Regions from separate parts of the Mesorhizobium sp. B1-1-7 genome, predicted to be linked through region 1. Evidence: predicted binding sites of a transcription regulator. Region 1 holds the regulator's gene; each other region holds the start of a gene.
What was found. The regulator PhoB, encoded in region 1, activates phosphate uptake and scavenging genes when phosphate is short. The targets are predictions, from matches to a motif close to TGTCATNNANCTGTCAT.
Positions count from the first base shown of each region.

Region 2: a site for PhoB is predicted at 1,859-1,875, ahead of FJ978_RS09145 (LTA synthase family protein). Genes of this name have one in related genera too.
Region 3: a site for PhoB is predicted at 2,078-2,094, ahead of FJ978_RS16765 (alkaline phosphatase). Genes of this name have one in related genera too.
Region 4: a site for PhoB is predicted at 1,777-1,793, ahead of FJ978_RS17870 (YdcH family protein). Genes of this name have one in related genera too.

Region 1 is NZ_VFWQ01000010.1:251,879-255,084, forward strand. Features, by position in the region: gene FJ978_RS19215 (ROK family protein) at 65-1,309, shown strand; gene phoB (phosphate regulon transcriptional regulator PhoB) at 1,628-2,317, opposite strand; gene phoU (phosphate signaling complex protein PhoU) at 2,334-3,041, opposite strand; gene pstB (phosphate ABC transporter ATP-binding protein PstB) at 3,065-3,206, opposite strand, start outside.
Region 2 is NZ_VFWQ01000004.1:394,157-397,362, reverse strand. Features, by position in the region: gene FJ978_RS09145 (LTA synthase family protein) at 1-1,820, opposite strand, end outside; gene fabD (ACP S-malonyltransferase) at 2,098-3,036, shown strand; gene FJ978_RS09135 (ribbon-helix-helix protein, CopG family) at 3,092-3,206, shown strand, end outside.
Region 3 is NZ_VFWQ01000009.1:83,080-86,285, reverse strand. Features, by position in the region: gene FJ978_RS16770 (hypothetical protein) at 135-416, shown strand; gene FJ978_RS16765 (alkaline phosphatase) at 431-2,005, opposite strand; gene FJ978_RS16760 (MFS transporter) at 2,181-3,206, opposite strand, start outside.
Region 4 is NZ_VFWQ01000009.1:304,140-307,345, reverse strand. Features, by position in the region: gene FJ978_RS17885 (hypothetical protein) at 1-69, shown strand, start outside; gene FJ978_RS17880 (hypothetical protein) at 150-878, opposite strand; gene FJ978_RS33240 (DUF6471 domain-containing protein) at 1,043-1,252, opposite strand; partial or broken gene FJ978_RS32835 (IS1595 family transposase) at 1,212-1,379, shown strand; gene FJ978_RS17870 (YdcH family protein) at 1,534-1,707, opposite strand; gene FJ978_RS17865 (YdcH family protein) at 1,947-2,150, shown strand; gene FJ978_RS17860 (IclR family transcriptional regulator) at 2,186-2,974, opposite strand; gene FJ978_RS17855 (transporter substrate-binding domain-containing protein) at 3,144-3,206, shown strand, end outside.

The sequences.
Region 1 (3,206 bases):
GTGGCTTCGCTGGCGGCCTTCGGGAGGCACGAAAGGCCGCGGCGATCGGGAGGATGTGGGAAACATGTCGGTCGGAATCCGCCACGACGATCTGCGCCGGCGCAACCGCGCCATGGTGATCGCGGCCGTGCGCCGTGCCGGTCAGCCTTCGCGCACCGAGATCGCCGCGACCACCGGCCTCAGCCACTCGACCATCTCGGCGATCTCCTCCGACCTGATCGGCGAAGGCGTCCTGACCGAGGGCAAGCCGAGCGAGGCCGGCTCGCTAAAACGCGGTAGGCCGCAGGTCGGCCTCACCCTCAACCCCGAGGCGGCGGCGGTGATGACCGTGGTGCTGTCGCTGAATTTCCTGTCGGTCGCCGTCATCGACTATGCCGGCCAGGTGATATCGGAGGAACAGCGCCGGCTGGACACGCTGACCATGTCGCGCGAGGCGCTGATCGGCGAATGCACGGCAATCGTAAGGCGGCGCCTCGAGGACCCCGACATCGACATCCGCAGCGTCGCCCGCATCGCGCTGGCGGTCCAGGGCATCACCGACACCGAGGCGCGAGCCATGCTGTGGTCGCCGATCACGCCGCAGACCGACATCGCCTTCGCCGACATATTCGAAGCCGAGTTCGGCATCCCCGCCACCATGGAAAACGACTGCAACATGATGGCGGTGGCGCTGCGCTGGCGCGATCCCGAGCGCTACCGCGACGACTTCATCGCCATTCTGCTGTCGCATGGCATCGGCATGGGCCTGGTGCTGAAGGGCGAACTGTTCACCGGCACCCATTCCTCGGGCGGCGAGTTCGGCCACATGATCCACCGCCCAGGCGGCGCGCTCTGCCGCTGCGGACGGCGCGGCTGCGTCGAGGCCTATGCCGGCAACTACGCCATCTGGCGCAACGCGAGACAGCTTGGCGAGGACACCGAACCGATCGACGTCAGCGACGCCGACATGCGGGCGCTGGCGGCTTCGGCGCGCGACAAGGACGGGCCGGAGCGCCAGGCCTATCGCAAGGCCGGCGAGGCGCTGGGCTATGGCCTGGGCAGCCTGTTCGCGCTGATCGATCCCGCCCCGGTCGCCATGGTCGGCGTCAGCGCCGCCGCCTTCGACCTGATCGAGCCGGCCTTGCGCGAGGCGATTGCACAGACCGCCGGCGGCCAGCACTCGAAATCGATCTCCTTCGACACCGAGCCTAACGAACTGCCGCTGATCCGCGAAGGCTGCGCCATGCGCGCTCTGACCTTCGTCGATCAGGAAATATTCGCGCCGGGCGTGCAGGCGAGAGCAGGCGCGGCTGGGAAGAACGTGGCGTGAAATCGAAGCCATCGTAACATCCGTGGGTTGGACAAAGCCTCACGACTTCGTCATCCCTGGGCGGAGCAGGAGCGAAGCTCCGTCGCGGAGACCCTGGAATCCATGCCGCGACCTTGGCCACGGAGTGCAGCGGAGCAGAATTCCGCACCGAGGCAACGCTTCGAAGTCGCGGCATGGATCCTCGGGTCTATGCCGCGTCGCTTCGCTTCTTGCTCCGCCCGTGGATGACGAAGCAATGGACGTTTTCGCGAATCGCCAAGGTAAAGCGATCCGGCTTAAGCACGAAATCCGACTGTCTAACCTTCCGCGCCGAAGAACCTAATCTTCGCGGATGGCGTACCCTGCCCCGCGAATGGTGCGAATCACATCCGGCATGCGGCCATTGTTGACCGCCTTGCGCAGCCGGCCGACATGCACGTCGACGGTGCGCTCGTCGATGTAGATCGTCTCGCCCCAGACATTGTCGAGCAGCTGGCTGCGCGAGAACACGCGGCCGGGATGGCGCATCATGAATTCGAGCAGGCGGAACTCGGTCGGCCCGAGCCGGATCTCGCTCTTCTTGCGGTAGACGCGGTGCGATTCGCGGTCGAGCACGATATCGCCGACCTTGAGCACGCTGGACAGCACTTCAGGCTTGGCGCGGCGCAGCAGCGCCTTGACGCGGGCCATGAACTCCGGCGTCGAGAACGGCTTGACCAGATAGTCGTCGGCGCCCGTGGAGAGCCCACGCACGCGGTCGCTTTCTTCGCCCCGCGCGGTCAGCATGATGATCGGCAGCCGCTCGGTCTCGGGCCGCATTCGCAGGCGCCGGCAGAGTTCGATGCCGGACACCGCCGGCACCATCCAGTCGAGCACCAGAAGGTCGGGCACGTTCTCCTGCAGGCGGATCTCCGCCTCGTCGCCGCGCGTCACCACCTCGACCTGGTAGCCTTCCGATTCCAGATTGTAGCGGAGCAGCACCCCTAGCGGCTCCTCATCCTCCACCACCATGATGCGTGGCGCGATCATCGGCTGGTCACCCCTGCTATGCCGCCGGCGCCGACATCGCGGTTTCGTCCTGCTTCGGGCGATTGGCGGGCAGCTGCGTGCCGGTCAGCACATAATACGCATTCTCGGCGATGTTGGTCACGTGGTCGCCGATGCGTTCGAGGTTCTTGGCACAGAACAGAAGATGCGTGCAGGCGGTGATGTTGCGCGGATCTTCCATCATGTAGGTCAGCAGTTCGCGGAACACCGAGGTGTATTTCACGTCGATACGCTCGTCGTCGGCGCGCAGCTTCGCCAGTGCCGCGGCATCACGCGCCGCATATTCCTCGATGACACCTTGAACCTGGATCAGCACCAGCTGCGCCATCGCGTCGATGGAGTGCGACAGGTCGCGCGGCGTGGCGGAGAGCCCGACCGTGCCGACGCGCTTGGCGATGTTCTTGGCAAGGTCGCCGATGCGTTCGAGATCGCCGGCCATGCGGATCGAGCCGACGACATGGCGCAGATCGTCGGCCATCGGCTGGCGCTTGGCGATCAGCGTGATGGCGCGGTCGTCCAGCTCGCGCTGGCGCGCATCCATGATCGCGTCATCGGAGACGACGCGTTGGGCGAGCGCATTGTCGGAGTTCAGCAGCGCCTTGGTGGCACCGCCGACCATCGAGCCGGCGAGGTCGCCCATGTCGCTGATCAGCCTGCTGATCTGTCCGAGATCTTCATCGAAGGCTGCAACCGTGTGTTCGGCCATGATCCTGGTCCTCGTATGCGTGATCAGCCGAAGCGGCCGGTGATGTAGTCCTGCGTCCGCTTCTCGCGGGGCGACGTGAAGATCTTCTCCGTCTTGTCGAACTCGACCAGTTCGCCCAGATACATGAAGGCCGTCTGCTTCGATACGCGCGCCGCCTGCTGCATG
Region 2 (3,206 bases), on a different contig from region 1:
GCCGGGTCGATGTCCTTCTGCCGTGCCCAGTCGGGCGTGGCTTCCCCGGCCGGCGTCAGCAACAGGTTGCGGTCGACGACGCGGTAGCGTTCGCGCATCTCGCCCAGGAAGCCCGTGTAGTAGGGATGGGTGATGCCGGCCGTCTTCAGGATATGATAGGGCAGGAAGGCGGGGCTGACCGCACCCAGGTCTTCGGCCGGGCCGGTACGGTTCGACCAGATGACCAGCGGCGTCTCGTGATGCTGAAGGGCGTCCTGCGGTGATGCCTCCTTGCGCGGCGCGACATTGTCCTTGAGGAAGCCCGTTTCGACGTAAACCGGGCCTAGCGGCGGCAGATGGTCGCCGAAGAAGGCGATCACCGTGGGACGGGAGCGCTTCTTTGCCCATTCGACGAGGCGCTCGAGACCGCGATCGGCATCCGCGGATCCCTCCGCATAGCTCAGCAGCGATTCACGCGCCCACTGGCTGATCGGCGCCTGCACCTTGTGGGTCGGGTTGTAGTAGCGGTTCGGTTCGTAGGGGCCATGGTTCTGCAGGCTGACCGCGAAGAAGAACACCGGCTGCTCGCTGGCGTCGGCTTCACGGATGATCTCGTCGGTCATTGCCGCATCCGATGCCAGCGGTCCGCGCTTTTCCATCGGCGGCAGCGTCTCTTCCGACTTGAAGTCGTTGAAGCCGAAATCGGCGTAGACAGCACCACGGTTCCAGAACCAGTTGGTGCCTGGATGGATGGCGCGCGCCTGATAGCCCTCGCTCTTCAGGAAGGTTGCCATCGAGGGCGTCGGGGTGCGCACATATTGCTGGTAGGGGATGCTGCCGGCCGGCAGGAAGGCATTCGAGAAGCCGGTCAGCGCTTCGAACTCGATATTGGCGGTCATGCCGCCGAATTCGGGCGAGAACATATAGCCCGAGCGCAACGCCCGCACATTGGGAATGGGGTCCGGCGTGATGGTGACCCCTGGCAGCTTGGTCGGATCCCAGAAGGATTCGCTCATGACGACGATGATGTCAGGTTTCTCGGCGGGCACGGAGGCTGTCACCTCCGGCCTCTCGATTGCGGCGATCGCCTTGTCGGAATAGCCGGCCGGCGCCGAGACATGCGCCATCGGCACGTTGAGCGCGAAAGCGAGCGCAAAGCCGTTGGAGGCGTAGTTTTCCTTCTGGTCCCACATGATCGGGATGATCTGCAGCCGGTCCCTGGTCCACGAGAAGGTGGCGTAGTCCATGATCGAGACAAAGAAGGCGAGCAGCGGAACCGCCAGCGTCAGCCGGGCGAGGCGGCCCTTGCGGCTGAGTGCGAGGACCTTGCGGCGCCACAGCCGCCAGCCATAGACGAGCAGCGACAGGCCGGCGACGATGCCGACGACCATGGCGAGCGCGGTCATTGGCCGGTCGCGCACCAGCAATGGCAGCAGGGCGACGATCTGGCGGGCGTAGAGGAAATCCGTCGGATAGAGCGGATCGCCGAGATAATGCGACTTCTGATGGCCGACAAAGGCCAGGGACAGGGTCAGCGGAGCCACGATCATCAGGCTCTGGTGGCTACGGCCGAGCACGGCGTCGAGGCCGATCAGGATCAGCGCGAACACCACGATCGTGGTCCAGCCCGGCTTGAGCGGTTGTAGGAAGAAGGAGACGGTGCCGGCGAAATCACCGCGCACGATCAGTTCGATGGCGAACACCAGGATGGCCGCGATCGCCAGGCTGATCAGCCCGTAACGGACAACCGGCCATCTCCGGCCCGGCAGGTAGCCGGTGGACGGATCGTCTTCCAGGAATTGCGGCACGGCTTTACCGCTACGTTTCGAACTCTTTGTCACTTCAACTTCCCCACCCAGCGACAAACACGTCACTCGATTGTCATATAATTGTCACGCAAAGCTAGCGCCTGTGGCGGAAATAAGAAGAGCCAGCAAACGATTCGTGAGCGGTTTTCATCAGGAGTGATCGCCAAAAAGCCTTTGGGAACAGGCACTCGGCGGTTGACGAGGCCGCCCGGCAGGGGCGAACTGGGCTTGACTTGGCAGCCTGCCTTGCGTCACAGGCAAGAAAAACCCGCCTATCAGGCAAGCAAAACCAGCCCTTAGGAGCCCTCGCATGGCCGTCGCATTCACCTTTCCGGGACAAGGAAGCCAGGCTGTCGGCATGGGCAAGGATCTCGCCGATAGCTTTCCCGAGGCGCGCAGGGTCTTCCAGGAAGTCGATGACGCGCTCGGCGAAAACCTGTCGAAGTTGATCTGGGAAGGTCCCGAAGAGGCCGTGACGCTGACGGCCAACGCACAGCCGGCGCTGATGGCGGTATCGCTGGCGGCCATCAGGGCGCTGGAATCGCGCGGGTTCTCGCTGAAGGACAAGGTCGCCTATGTCGCCGGCCATTCGCTGGGCGAATATTCGGCTCTGGCCGCCGCGGGCTTCGTTTCCGTTGGCGATGCCGCGCGGCTGCTGCGCATTCGCGGCAACGCCATGCAGGCGGCGGTACCTCCCGGCGAGGGCGCCATGGCAGCGATCATCGGACTGGAGCAGGCGGATGTCGAAGCTGCCTGCGCTGAAGCGGCCAAAGGGTCTGTCTGCCAGGTCGCTAACGACAATGGCGGCGGCCAATTGGTCATCTCCGGCGCCAAGGCCGCAGTCGAACTGGCCGCTAGGCTTTGCACCGAAAAGGGCGCCAAGCGGGCGCTGATGCTGCAGGTCTCGGCACCTTTCCATTCGGCGCTGATGACGCCGGCCGCGGAGATCATGCGCGACGCGCTCGCCGAAGTGGCCAAGGCCGCACCGGTGGTTCCGATCGTCTCGAACGTCACAGTCATCCCGACGAGCGACCCGGACGAGATTTCGCGGCGCCTGGTCGAGCAGGTGGTCGCCCGCGTGCGCTGGCGCGAGACGGTCGAATGGTTCGGCGCCAACGGCGTCACCGCGCTCTACGAAATTGGCGCTGGCAAGGTGCTGTCGGGGCTGGCGCGGCGCATCAACCGCGACATCGCTACCGCGTCGGTCGGTGCGGCGGTTGACGTCGAGGCGGCGCTAGCGGCGCTCTGACTTGAATTCTCCCCTGCGCGGCTGTACATGAATACATGTATTCATGAGGATTGCCATGCCGACCTCTATAAGACTGGCTCCCGAGATCGAGGAGCGCCTGGATTTCCTGGCGGCCAGGACCGGCCGCAGCAAGGCTTACTATCTGCGCGAACTCATCGAGCGCGGTATCG
Region 3 (3,206 bases), on a different contig from region 1:
CTCATACAGGGTTTTTCGCAGTTGCGAAAGGGGAAGCGCAACACCAAATACTCATCAAATCTTAAGCATCTGCGTGTGAAATGATTTTGTTAACCAAGGCGGGAACCATTCAGGGCCCGGGCAGTTCGAACGTCATGACCGATAAACTCAACCGATTTTGGCCGCTTATCGCCTCCGCGGCCTTTGCCGTTCTGCTGGCGGCCAACGCCGCGCAGTCGGCCGCCACGCTGAAGGAAGCACGGCCGGCCCTGCCGATCGATGCGCCTTCGGCCCAGCAGGCTTTCGCCGACGCCCCCGACGGCGTCGATCCGATGGTGACCGGCCCGGTCAGCGCCGCCTTCAAGCAGCGCCAGGACGCAGCCAACTGCGACAGCGCCGTCTGGCCGAACATTCCAATGGTCTGCTACCCGGACTGACGACCGTCAGGTCTTTACGCCGACCGTACCGGCTCGAGCGTGATCTTGTAGAGTTCGTTGTCGTCGCGATCCATCAGCCGCACGGTCATCTGCTCGGTGGCGCCGGAAATGTCGACAAGGCCAAAGAATTGCAGGCCGGCTGACGGCGGCAGGTTCTGCCCCTGCTCGGCTGTCGGCGCCTTGATGAACTTCAGCTCCGGACCGAAGGTCATGTCGAAATCGTTCGGGCCGAAGGTTCCGGCATGGATGGGGCCGGAGACGAATTCCCAGAATGGACTGAAGTCCTGGAACTGCGCCTTCTCGGGATTGTAGTAATGCGCGGCTGTGTAGTGCACGTCGGCGGTGAGCCAGACGGTGTTGCTGATGCCGGCATTCTTGATGTAGCGCAGCAGGTCGGCGATCTCCAGCTCGCGTCCCTTTGGCAGACCGTTGTCACCATTGCTGACAGCCTCCGCGCCTGCCTTTTTGACGCCATCGTCCCAGACGACGAGGCCGAGCGGCATGTCTGCGGCGATGATCTTCCATGTCGCCTTGGAGTTGGCTAGCTCCCGCTTCAGCCATTTCGTCTGCTGTTCGCCCAGCATGCGCGATTGCGGTGTCATCTCATCCTGCATGTCCGGACCGTTGGGGCCGCGATAGGAGCGCATGTCGAGGAAGAACACGTCGAGCAGCGGCCCGTAGGCTATCTTGCGGTAGACGCGGCCGGGCTCCGACGGCTCGTAACGGATCGTCGTCATCTCATGGAAGGCTCGGGCCGCGCGGGCCGCCAGCACATGGATGGATTTTTCCGTGTAGCGATCGTCGGCGCTCAGATTTTTCGAATCCGACCAGTTGTTCAGCACCTCGTGGTCGTCCCACTGATAAAAGGTCGGGCAGATGGCGCTGAGACCCAGGACGTGTCTGTCCATCATGTTGTATTTCCACTGGTCGCGGTATTCGTCCAGCGTCTCGGCGACCTTGCGCTTGCCATCGACTAGCACGACGTTCTTCCACTTGCCGCCGCCGGGCAGGTCGACCTCGTCCTTCATCGCGCCGTCGGCATAGATGGTGTCGCCCGAATGCAGGAAGAAATCGGGCGTATGCTTGCCGATCGTGGCGTAGGTCTTCATGCCGGTCTCGTCGATGCCCCAGCCCTGGCCGGCGGTGTCGCCCGACCAAGCGAACTTGATGTCGCGCTTCGAGGCCGGCGCGGTGCGGAAGCGGCCGACGATCGGCTCGGAGACGGCGTTGATGTCAGCGAGGTCGGCTGCCGTCATGCGGTAGAAGATGTCCTGATCGGAAGCGAGATCGGTGAGCAGGCGTCTGACCGTATAATCGCTGGCCGGCGACGTATCGAGCGGCGCCAGCCGGATCGCGTTGGCGAAATTCTCGGTCGACGACACTTCGAACATGACACGCGACGGGCGATCCGTGCGCGTCCACACCATGCCGCTGGTGGCGTCGACATCCCCCGACTGGACGCCATGGGTGAAGGCCGGGCGCTGGTTGGCGCGAGAATAATAGGGCAGCGCCAGGCTGGAAACGCCGACCAGACCAGCGGCGCTGGCGGAGGTGACAAAAGCGCGGCGAGTCATCGAGAGCTTGTTCATGGCTGTCTCCTGGATGGCGTTGAACGTTGCCACCAAGCTCCAGCCTCAATGTTTCAGGCGCATCTCGAAATCATGAACGTTTGATAACAATGAACAGGGCTGCCCTTTCCGTCTCCTCTCACGCCCAGAGATCAATAAGGCAACGGGCCCAAAAGGGGAGAAGGGAGGGCCGCGCCTATGCCGCTTGCGGTTCGGGATCGAAGGCCGGCCGGCTGGTATTGATCAGCAGCGAGATGCAGGCGGCGGCGATGGCCGTCATTCCGGCGATCAGGAAGGCCAGTTCGTAATTGCCCTGCAGTTCGCGCATGGTGCCGCCGAAGGCGGCCGCCGTGGCAGCTCCCACCTGGTGGCCGGCGACGATCCAGCCGAACACGATCGGTCCGCTGCGGTCGCCGAACGCCTCGTTGGCGAGCCTGAGCGTCGGTGGCACGGTGGCGATCCAGTCGAGGCCATAGAGCACCGCGAAGATGATCAGGCTGGTCGCCGAGAAGCCGGAATAAGGCAGGTAGATCAGCGACAGGCCACGGATGGCATAATAGACGCCAAGCAGCTTGCGCGGGTCGAAACGGTCGGTAAGCCAGCCGGACAGCGTCGTGCCGATCAGGTCGAAAATGCCCATCATCGACAGCAGGCCGGCCGCCTGCACCTCGCCGATGCCCATGTCGCCGCAGAACGCGATCAAATGCGTGCCGACCAGCCCGTTGGTGGTGAAGCCACAGACGAAGAAGGTGGCGAACAGATACCAGAACACCCGCGTGCCGGCGGCGCGGCGCAGCGTGTTGAGCGTGTGCGCCAGGAAATTGCCTTGCGATGCCGGCGATGTCGGCGGCACGTCATCAGCCTCGGCGCCATAACGCACCATGCCGATCGAGGCCGGACGCTCCGGCACCAGTAGCCAGACCAGCGGCAGCAGGCAGGCCGTGGCAACCGCGACCGCGACCGCGACCGGCTTCCAGCCGCCCGTTTGCGCAAGCGAGGCAAGCAGCGGCAGGAACACCAGGAGGCCAGTCGCGCTGGAGGCCGACATCAAGCCCATGACCAGGCCGCGATTGGTCTTGAACCAGCGGTTGACGATGGTGGCGCCGAGCACGCTGGCGACGGCGCCTGAGCCGATGCCGGAGAACACGCCCCAGGTGATGAAGAGATGCCAGGGCTTGGTCATCAAAAGGCTGAGCGCGGTCGACCCCGACATGATCACCAG
Region 4 (3,206 bases), on a different contig from region 1:
GGCGTTCTCACTTGCTGGTTTGTCAGCGTTTCCATTGTGTTGATGGATGCTCTGGGGTGGTTGCTGTGACCAAGCAACACCTGCACCAAGCAAAAGGCATATGATCACCGCGACAAGCGACCAGCACGAACGACGCGAACATCTGTTTGTCATGGGGAAGGCATCGTGTCCTCGGAAGGCTCTGCACTGTTGCCATAGTTGTGGTAACGGGCCTTATCTGCGCTAATGAAAGCGCGGCTTTTGTTCGGCCTGCTGTCCACTTTGAGACTACGGTCTCTGCTCGCGGTAGCATACCTGTGGCAGAAGCGTGTGAAGCATCGGCGCCCGTACCCGTTGTCGTATTTGACGATCCCGTAGACGTAGACGTTATGATCGGGCACACTGAGTTCGGACATAGCTATGGTAGGCTTTTCGCTTCCTTGGCGCATTTCCCCGCCAGGTTGGATGACCCGATCCGATTCCGTGGCCACTTTTCGAATATTAAAAATCTCCCTGCGAAAGAACGAGTCAGGCTCTGGACCGGGCGACAACTCCATTGTTACGACGAGTGTCACGTTGCGCGCCGGCAGTCTGCCGACATTTCTCAGCACGACATGCCCCATAACGTCGGGCTCACCGATCAACTGATTGATTCCGTCCGGAACGACGGTGAGATAAGCGCGAAGTTCTTTTCTGGCATTACCCTCGATGAGGCTCATCTGCCTCTCGCCAGCAACTCCCAAGTCGTGGGTGGATTTCCAGAGAGTCCCAGTGAAAGCGGCGATGACAATGGTGGCCAAGGCGGTGATAAGCCCATCGTTATCGTCGATGGTCTCTTTGATCTCGACCAGGTAATACGCCGCGAGGTTATAGGGAGCGCAGTGTTCCTCGCCGCCCATTGTCTGCTTGCATATTATTTCTTGAGACCCGGAGGTCCAGGCAGCGGCTAGGAGCACGACCAAAAATAAAAATGGCACAGCTATTAATCGCGCCAAAGTTGGTTCGTGCATCCCCAAAGCCGCCCCTGAAAGCCTAGATGTTCTCCAGTATTACGCCCTCCCGGCTAGTGGCGGCAAGTACCGCAAGAAAGATGCGCAGACATAGTTGCGCCAGCAAGCTTGTTGGCAATGCTGGCCTTTGTTTCGTTGAAGCCGTGTTCCTTGAGCCGTTCGGCCAGATCATCATACGTTAGATCAGCGTGCTTTAGTTCGACCTTCAGATGACACGCGCCGGTAGTTGGTGGCCATTTCGGCGGGTATGTGAAGCCGGCCAACCGCAAGGAAAACCGGCTCGACCGTCGCCTTTGGGAAAACCAGAACGGCAAGCGTAAGGCCGTTGTCATCATTCATGAGCGCAATGGGAACTCGCTGCCGGCGGTTTTCGGCACAGAAGGCGCGGCTGGATTCAAATCCTGTGCTTTTGCGCCATGATACCGGACCGGAAAGGATATTAGCTGCGGCTCATGGTGGAGCGGTGAAAACCAAAGCTCACACCGGCGGCGCTTGCCGCCGGTAAGGAAAATCGCAAATGGCGAGCGGCTATATCAGGTGAGCGTCAATGCGTGGTCGCCCTCAGTTTTTCAATCTCGTCCTTGAGTGCCAGCTTGCGTCGCTTGAGATTCACGATTTCGAGGTCGTCCACCGACGGGTGGTTCATCGCGTCATCGATCTCGCGTTCGATGTCGCCGTGTTTCCGCTGCAACTCATCAAGATGGGATGCAAGAGACATGATTGGTTCTCCCTTTCATGGTTTCCTCGATTGCAGCCGTCAAAGGCACGTCCACCGCAGGTCGCTTCTGTGACGGCACAATGACACTGTGCCACCTTCCGGCTGGGATGTCGAATGCTGCGTGGTAGCATTCCACGACAATGTGAAATGTGATATGGCCTGCGCGCCGGTGGCAGAAATTGCCGCCCCCGCCCAATCAGGCCCAGTTTTGGGCGCCGCAGACGTGCAGACGGTAGAGAATGTCCGATCAGGAACAGGCCGATATTCGCCTCGAATTTTCCCGGCTGAAGCAGGAACACGCCGATTTCGACGCGGCGATCAACGCGATGATCGCCATGGGTTGCGATCCGCTGCAAATCCAGCGCATGAAGAAGAAGAAACTGGTCCTCAAGGATCGGCTGATGGCGTTGGAAGACAAGATCATTCCCGACATCATCGCTTGAGCCACGGGCACCAAGCGTCCTCCATCATGCTTCGCCTATCCGGCGATCGATAGCCTGGCGGCGCGGTCGCGCAGCAGGCCGATGAGGCTGGCGGTCCGCTCATCGGTGGTATCGATGGGAACCACCAGGCACATCGTCGCCTCGACCTTGCCCGGCGCTGAAAAGACCGGCACGGCAAGGCATTTCGTATAGGCATCGACCAGCCCCGAAGTGACGCAGTAGCCGGTGACCCGCGCCTCGGCGATGTCGGCGACGAAATCGTCGAGCTTGAGCTTGCGCCCGTCGGGCAGCACAAGATCGTCGTCCGACACCATGGCTTCGATCGTGGCCCTATCCAGCCCCGCCAGCAGCAGCCGCCCCGAAGCGGTCCACGGCAGCGGTATCTGCAGTCCGGTGGCCGAACTGATGCGGAACGGCCTGGTACCCGGGCTCGCGTGGACGATGGTGTAGCGGCCACTTTGCAGCATGCACAGTTCCGAGGTCTCGCCGGTCTCGCGCGACAGATTGTCGACCTCCTGGCGCCCGCGCCGCATCAGGTCGTTACCGCGCACATAATCCATCCCGTAGAGGTAGAGCTTCTTGCCGAAATAGACGCGGTTGCCGTCGCCTTCCATTTCCAGCAGGCCGGCGTCGACCAGCGATCGCACCAGCGTGTAGGTCGTCGAGCGCGGTGCGTTCACGCCCTTGGCAAGGTCGCCGATGCCGATGGCGCGCTGCGTCGTATGAAGAAACTCCAGGATTTCGAGCACCCGGTTGAGACCCTTTTCCCGGGAGCCGGAAATCTTCTCGCCGGCTGAAACAGCCAGGGCATTGCCATCTTGCATTGTCGGTTCCTGATGTTAGTATCTGTCTTGTACAGGATACATACGTCTCTTGTAAGAGACAATCGTTGTGAAAACAATGACGTGTCTTGCCTGTGCATAGGGGAACACAACACGAAAGGAGGTCGCCGTGAACGACACATCCGGAAGACGTGATTTTCTGAAATTGGGAATGGCGGGACTGGCGACGGCCGGCGTTTTGGCAACCGTCGATGCCCAGAAGGCCGCCGCCCAG